One region of the Streptomyces sp. NPDC088923 genome, then DNA from elsewhere that is predicted to be linked to it. Evidence: predicted binding sites of a transcription regulator. Region 1 holds the regulator's gene; the other holds the start of a gene.
What was found. Region 1 encodes HrcA, which represses chaperone genes, less so after heat shock. Its sites were predicted from a motif close to TTNGCACTCNGNNNNNCNGAGTGCNAA; they were not measured.
Positions count from the first base shown of each region.

Region 2: groES (co-chaperone GroES) is a predicted target of HrcA. The motif match lies at 1,180-1,206, and genes of this name have one in related genera.

Region 1 is NZ_JBIVIO010000001.1:1,692,849-1,696,256, reverse strand. It holds gene ACIP4O_RS07700 (nitronate monooxygenase) at 1-269, opposite strand, end outside; gene dnaJ (molecular chaperone DnaJ) at 444-1,589, opposite strand; gene hrcA (heat-inducible transcriptional repressor HrcA) at 1,590-2,606, opposite strand; gene ACIP4O_RS07685 (MBL fold metallo-hydrolase) at 2,899-3,408, shown strand, end outside.
Region 2 is NZ_JBIVIO010000001.1:952,676-956,083, forward strand. It holds gene ACIP4O_RS04565 (polysaccharide deacetylase family protein) at 62-1,108, shown strand; gene groES (co-chaperone GroES) at 1,349-1,657, shown strand; gene groL (chaperonin GroEL) at 1,821-3,408, shown strand, end outside.

The sequences.
Region 1 (3,408 bases):
CCGGCCAGCCCGTCCGCGTACGCGTCGACGGTATCGGCGTCCGCCTCCGGCTGCGGCAGGAAGAGGTTGACGCCGAAGGGCCGCCCGGTCAGCTCGCGGGTGCGCCGCGCCTCGTCCCGTACCGCCTCGGCACTCTTGTACCCCCCGGCGAGAAACCCGAGCCCCCCGGCCTCCGACACGGCGGCGACCAGCTCAGGACAGGAGGCACCACCGGCCATCGGAGCCTGCACAACAGGATGGCGCAACAACTCGCCGAACACAGAGGACATCCCAAAATCGTCCCACGAGCCGCACCAGTGGCGCTCACGGGACCCGTATCCCAAGCCCCTCCGGCGTTTGAGGAGCGGGGTCCGGGGCGGAGCCCCGAAACGGGGTCCGGGGCGGAGCCCCGAGAGGCCCGCCCCGGACCGCGGCGACTACCGCCCCGCCCGCCTGTGGAACATTCAGCTCCGCCCGTTGAACGCGTCCTTGAGCCGCGAGAAGAGCCCCTGCTGCCCCGGCTGGAACTGCCCCGTGGGCCGCTCCTCGTTCCTGAGCTTGGCCAGCTCCCGCAGCAACCGCTCCTGGTCCGCGTCGAGCTTCCCCGGCGTCTGCACTTCGACGTGCACGATGAGGTCACCGCGCCCGCCCCCGCGCAGATGCGTGACCCCGCGCCCGTGCAGCGGCACGGACTGGCCCGACTGCGTACCCGGCCTGATGTCGACGTCCTCGGTCCCGTCGAGCGTGTCGAGCGGCACCTTCGTGCCGAGCGCGGCGGCCGTCATCGGGATCGTCACCGTGCAGTGCAGGTCGTCGCCGCGCCGCTGGAAGACGGAGTGGGCCGTCTCGTGGATCTCGACGTAGAGGTCACCGGCGGGGCCGCCGCCCGGGCCGACCTCGCCCTCACCCGCGAGCTGGATACGCGTGCCGTTGTCGACCCCGGCCGGGATCTTCACGGTGAGCGTGCGCCGCGAGCGGATACGGCCGTCACCGGCGCACTCGGGGCACGGGTTCGGCACGATCGTGCCGAAGCCCTGGCACTGCGGGCAGGGCCGCGAGGTCATGACCTGGCCCAGGAAGGACCGCGTCACCTGCGAGACCTCACCGCGTCCGCGACACATGTCGCAGGTCTGCGCCGAGGTACCCGGAGCCGCGCCCTCGCCGTTGCAGGTCGAGCAGATGATCGCGGTGTCGACCTGGATTTCCTTGGTGGTGCCGAAGGCCGCCTCGTTGAGGTCGATCTCCAGCCGGATCATGGCGTCCTGGCCCCGGCGGGTCCGCGAGCGCGGGCCGCGCTGCTGGGACGTACCGAAGAACGCGTCCATGATGTCCGAGAAGTTCCCGAAGCCCGCGCCGCCGAAGCCACCACCGGCCGCGCCCGCGCCGCCGGCCTGCGAGAGCGGGTCGCCGCCGAGGTCGTAGACCTGCTTCTTCTGCGGGTCCGAGAGCACCTCGTAGGCGGCGTTGATCTCCTTGAACCGCTCCTGGGTCTTCGGGTCGGGGTTGACGTCAGGGTGGAGTTCCCTGGCCAGCCGACGGAAGGCCTTCTTGATCTCGTCCGGGGAGGCGTCGCGGCGCACGCCGAGTACGGCGTAGTAGTCCGTGGCCACTTACGACTCCGCCAGGATCTGTCCGACGTAACGAGCCACTGCGCGTACCGCTCCCATCGTTCCGGGGTAGTCCATGCGGGTCGGTCCGACCACGCCGAGCTTGGCGACTGCCTCGCCGCCCGAACCGTAACCGACCGACACCACCGAGGTGGAGTTGAGCCCCTCGTAGGCGTTCTCATGACCGATCCGGACCGCCATCCGCGGGTCGGTGACCTCGCCGAGCAGCCGCAGGAGCACCACCTGCTCCTCCAGCGCCTCGAGCACCGGCCGGATCATGAGGGGGAAGTCCTGCCCGTAGCGCGCGAGGTTCGCCGTGCCGCCGATCATGAGCCGTTCCTCGGTCTCCTCGACGACCGTTTCGAGCAGCGTGGACAGGACGACGGCGACCGTGCCGCGGTCCTCCTGCTCGAAGGAGTCGGGCAGATCCTGGACGAGCTGGGGCACGTCGGCGAAGCGACGGCCCGAGATCCGGCTGTTGAGCCGGGCCCGCAGATCGGCCACGGAGGTCTCGCCGAACGGCGCCGGGCAGTCGATCATCCGCTGCTCGACGCGGCCCGTGTCGGTGATCAGCACGAGCATGACGCGCGCGGGGCTCATCGAGAGCAGCTCGACGTGCCGCACGGTGGAGCGCGTCAGCGAGGGGTACTGCACGACGGCGACCTGCCGCGTGAGCTGCGCGAGCAGCCGCACGGTCCGGCCCACGACGTCGTCGAGATCCACCGCGCTGTCCAGGAAACTCTGGATGGCGCGGCGCTCCGGCGCGGTCATCGGCTTGATGTCGGCGAGCTTGTCGACGAAGAGGCGGTAGCCCTTGTCGGTCGGGATACGGCCCGCGCTGGTGTGCGGCTGGGCGATGAACCCCTCGTCCTCCAGGGCCGCCATGTCGTTGCGCACGGTGGCCGGAGAGACGCCGAGACTGTGCCGCTCGGTGAGCGCCTTGGAGCCGACGGGCTCCTCGGTGCCGACGTAGTCCTGGACGATGGCGCGCAGGACTTCGAGTCTGCGTTCGCTGAGCACGCCGCCACCTCCCTGGCCTCCGGCCGGAGCCTCCGGTCCGGGCCTGGCACTCGCCCTGTCTGAGTGCCAGAACTTCCCCGGCCAGTGTACGGCCGTACGGTGGGCCCCGGGCAAGGCCGGGCAGCGCTTTATGGCACTTCACCGGCGGCCCGCCGACCTCGCGCCGGGCTCGTACCGGGGTGAGGGGGACGGAACGGGGCAGGGTGTCGGGAGGGACGGCCGGGACGGGGCGGGGACGGCGGGCGCACAGCGGCCGGTCGTCTCGCACCGCCACCGACGAGCGGGGAGCGCGATGGACTTGACCGAACTGCCGGAGTGGGAGCGCCCGGCGCCGGGTGTGGCGCGGCTGCGCCTGCCCGGCTGGGACTGCACGGCGGGGCTCGTACGGGGCGAGAGGGCGGCGCTCCTCGTGGACCCGGGCGCGGGCCTCGCGCAGGGCGAGGCGGCGCGGCGGGCGGCGGAACGCCTCCTCGGGGACGGCGCGCACGTGACGCATCTCGCACTCACGCACCCGCACTTCGACCACGTCCTCGGCGCGCCCGCCTTCGCGGTCCCGGTGTACGCGGCGGCGGGCGCCGAGTCGCTCCTCGGTACGGAGTCCGGCCGCGCCGGTCTGTGCGAGGACGCGGTACGGCACGGGCTCGACACCGCGGAGGCGAGGCGGTCCGCGGCCCTGCTGCGAGGCCCGGACCAGCCGGTGAGCGGCGAGTCGGCGCTCGACCTCGGCGGCGGGCGGCGCGTGCTGCTCGCCGACGTGGGGCCCGGGCACTCGGGCCATGACCTCGCGCTCGTGGTGCCGGGC
Region 2 (3,408 bases), 740 kb from region 1:
CGCTCGGCTGACGGCTCGGCGTGGTGCGGGCGCGGGGGCCGGGGCGGGGGAGTGTCAGGGCATGGGAAAGATACGGTTTACCGCCACGAACCCGCGCAACTCCGGCGTCGGCCCGGCTCTCGCCCGCTCCGTCGCCCTCCTCGGCGCCGCCCTGCTCCTCGCGGGCTGCGCGGGCGCGGAGATACCGTCCCGTACGAACTCCGCGCCCGGCGGACCGGCCTCCGGGGCCCCCGCCTCCGGGGCCCCCGCCTCCGGGGTCACCGCCTCCGAGGCCCCCGCCCTCGGCGCCCCCGGTCCCGCCGCTCCGCGCGGGCTCGCCGAGGAGGCGCGGCAGGGGGCCGAGGCGGTACGCGGGGCGGTCGAGGCGGAGGCGCGCGAGGCGCAGGCGCGCAAGGCCGCGCTCCTCGCCGCGGCCCACCGCTGGGGGCTCCCGCGGGTTCCGCTTCTCGCGCCGCCCCCGCCCCGTACGAAGGTCCCGCCGCCCACCCGGCGCGGGTTCGAGGTGAGCGGGCCCCGTACGGAGGCGCTGCCGCCCGTCTTCACGCGCGTCCCGACCAGCGACCGCGTGGTCTTCCTCACCATCGACGACGGCGTGAACCAGGACCCCGAGACGCTCCGCATGCTGCGCGAACTCCACGTCCCGTACACGGCCTTCCTCAGCGACGACGCCGTGGACGGCGGCTGGGAGTACTTCCGTACGGCGCGGGAGCAGGGCGCGTCCCTCCAGAACCACACGTTGCTCCACCGCTACCTCCCGGGCCTGGACCGCGCGACCCAGCGCCACGAGATCTGCGGCATGCAGGACAAGCTGCGCCGCCACTACGGGCGGGGCGCCACGCTCTTCCGGCCGCCGTACGGGAGCTACAACCGCGACACGCTGGAGGTCGCCCGCTCCTGCGGCATCCGCGCGATCCCGCTGTGGGAGGCGGAGGTCTTCCCCGGCAAGGTCGTCTACCGCGACAGCGATCTGCACCCCGGCGACCTCGTCCTCACGCACTTCCAGGGACGCGCCCAGTGGAACGGCTCGATGGCCGACGCCCTTCGCACGTTCCTGCGCACCGTCACCGAGAAGGGGTACGCGGTGGCCCGCCTGGAGGACTACATCTGAGTCCAGAGGGGGAGAGGGGCCTTCCGGGACGTCGTCCGGAAGGCCCCTTTTCCGCTTCGCGCGGCACTCGCCTGGCACTCCGCTTGACCGAGTGCTAATCGCGGTCATAGTCTCGCCTCTGGCACTCCCCACCGGAGAGTGCCAAACAGCGACGGGCAGTCCGGCACCCGCGACGACGGATTACCGGTCGCCACCCAATGACTTATTCACCCCGTGATCTCCGAAGGGGGAGGTCGGATCGTGACGACCGCCAGCTCCAAGGTTGCCATCAAGCCGCTTGAGGACCGCATCGTGGTCCAGCCGCTCGACGCCGAGCAGACCACGGCCTCTGGCCTGGTCATCCCGGACACCGCGAAGGAGAAGCCCCAGGAGGGCGTCGTCCTCGCCGTGGGCCCGGGCCGCTTCGAGAACGGCGAGCGCCTGCCGCTCGACGTCAAGACCGGCGACATCGTGCTCTACAGCAAGTACGGCGGCACCGAGGTGAAGTACAGCGGCGAGGAGTACCTCGTCCTCTCGGCCCGCGACGTGCTCGCGATCATCGAGAAGTAAGCAACACCCCGGTCGTTTCCGGGTCTTTCCCGGACCACCCGGCTTTCGCAACGAGCCGCGCCCCCGGACCCCGTCCTCTTCGACGCCGGGGCCACCGGGGGCGCGGTCGTTGTGGTCACCCACGACTTTCCCGAGTTTTTCCCGAGAGGGCTGAATCGCTGCCATGGCGAAGATCCTGAAGTTCGACGAGGACGCCCGTCGCGCCCTTGAGCGCGGCGTCAACAAGCTGGCCGACGCGGTCAAGGTGACGATCGGCCCCAAGGGCCGCAACGTCGTCATCGACAAGAAGTTCGGCGCCCCCACCATCACCAACGACGGTGTGACCATCGCCCGTGAGGTCGAGGTCGAGGACCCGTACGAGAACCTCGGCGCCCAGCTCGTCAAGGAGGTGGCGACCAAGACCAACGACATCGCGGGTGACGGCACCACCACCGCGACCGTGCTCGCCCAGGCGCTCGTGCGCGAGGGCCTGCGCAACGTCGCCGCCGGCGCGTCCCCGGCCCTGCTCAAGAAGGGCATCGACGCCGCCGTCAAGGCCGTCTCGGAGGACCTGCTCGCCACGGCCCGCCCGATCGACGAGAAGTCCGACATCGCCGCCGTCGCCGCGCTCTCCGCGCAGGACCCGAAGGTCGGCGAGCTGATCGCCGAGGCGATGGACAAGGTCGGCAAGGACGGTGTCATCACCGTCGAGGAGTCCAACACCTTCGGCCTGGAGCTGGACTTCACCGAGGGCATGGCCTTCGACAAGGGCTACCTCTCCCCGTACATGGTCACCGACCAGGAGCGGATGGAGGCCGTCCTGGAGGACCCGTACATCCTCATCAACCAGGGCAAGATCTCCTCGATCCAGGACCTCCTGCCGCTCCTTGAGAAGGTCATCCAGGCCGGTGGCTCCAAGCCGCTCCTGATCATCGCCGAGGACGTCGAGGGCGAGGCGCTCTCCACCCTCGTCGTCAACAAGATCCGCGGCACCTTCAACGCGGTCGCCGTCAAGGCGCCCGGCTTCGGCGACCGCCGCAAGGCCATGCTCGGCGACATCGCGACCCTCACGGGCGCGACCGTCATCGCCGAGGAGGTCGGCCTCAAGCTCGACCAGGCCGGTCTGGACGTGCTGGGCTCCGCCCGCCGCGTGACCGTGACGAAGGACGACACGACGATCGTCGACGGTGGCGGCCAGCAGGCCGACATCGACGGTCGCGTCGCCCAGATCAAGGCCGAGATCGAGACGACGGACTCCGACTGGGACCGCGAGAAGCTCCAGGAGCGCCTCGCGAAGCTCGCCGGCGGCGTGTGCGTCATCAGTGTCGGTGCCGCGACCGAGGTCGAGCTGAAGGAGAAGAAGCACCGTCTGGAGGACGCCATCTCCGCGACCCGCGCCGCGGTCGAGGAGGGCATCGTCTCCGGTGGTGGCTCCGCGCTCGTCCACGCCTCGAAGGTCCTCGCCGACTCGCTCGGCAAGACCGGCGACGAGGCGACCGGTGTCGCGGTCGTCCGCGCCGCCGCCGTCGAGCCGCTGCGCTGGATCGCGGAGAACGCGGGCCTCGAGGGCTACGTCATCACCTCGAAGGTCTCCGAGCTCGACAAGGGCCAGGGCTTCAACGCCGCGACCGGCGAGTACGGCGACCTCGTGAAGGCCGGCGTCATCGACCCGGTCAAGGTCACCCGCTCCGCCCTGGAGAACGCCGCCTCCATCGCCTCGCTGCTCCTGACGACCGAGACCCTCGTCGTCGAGAAGCCCGCCGAGGAGGAGC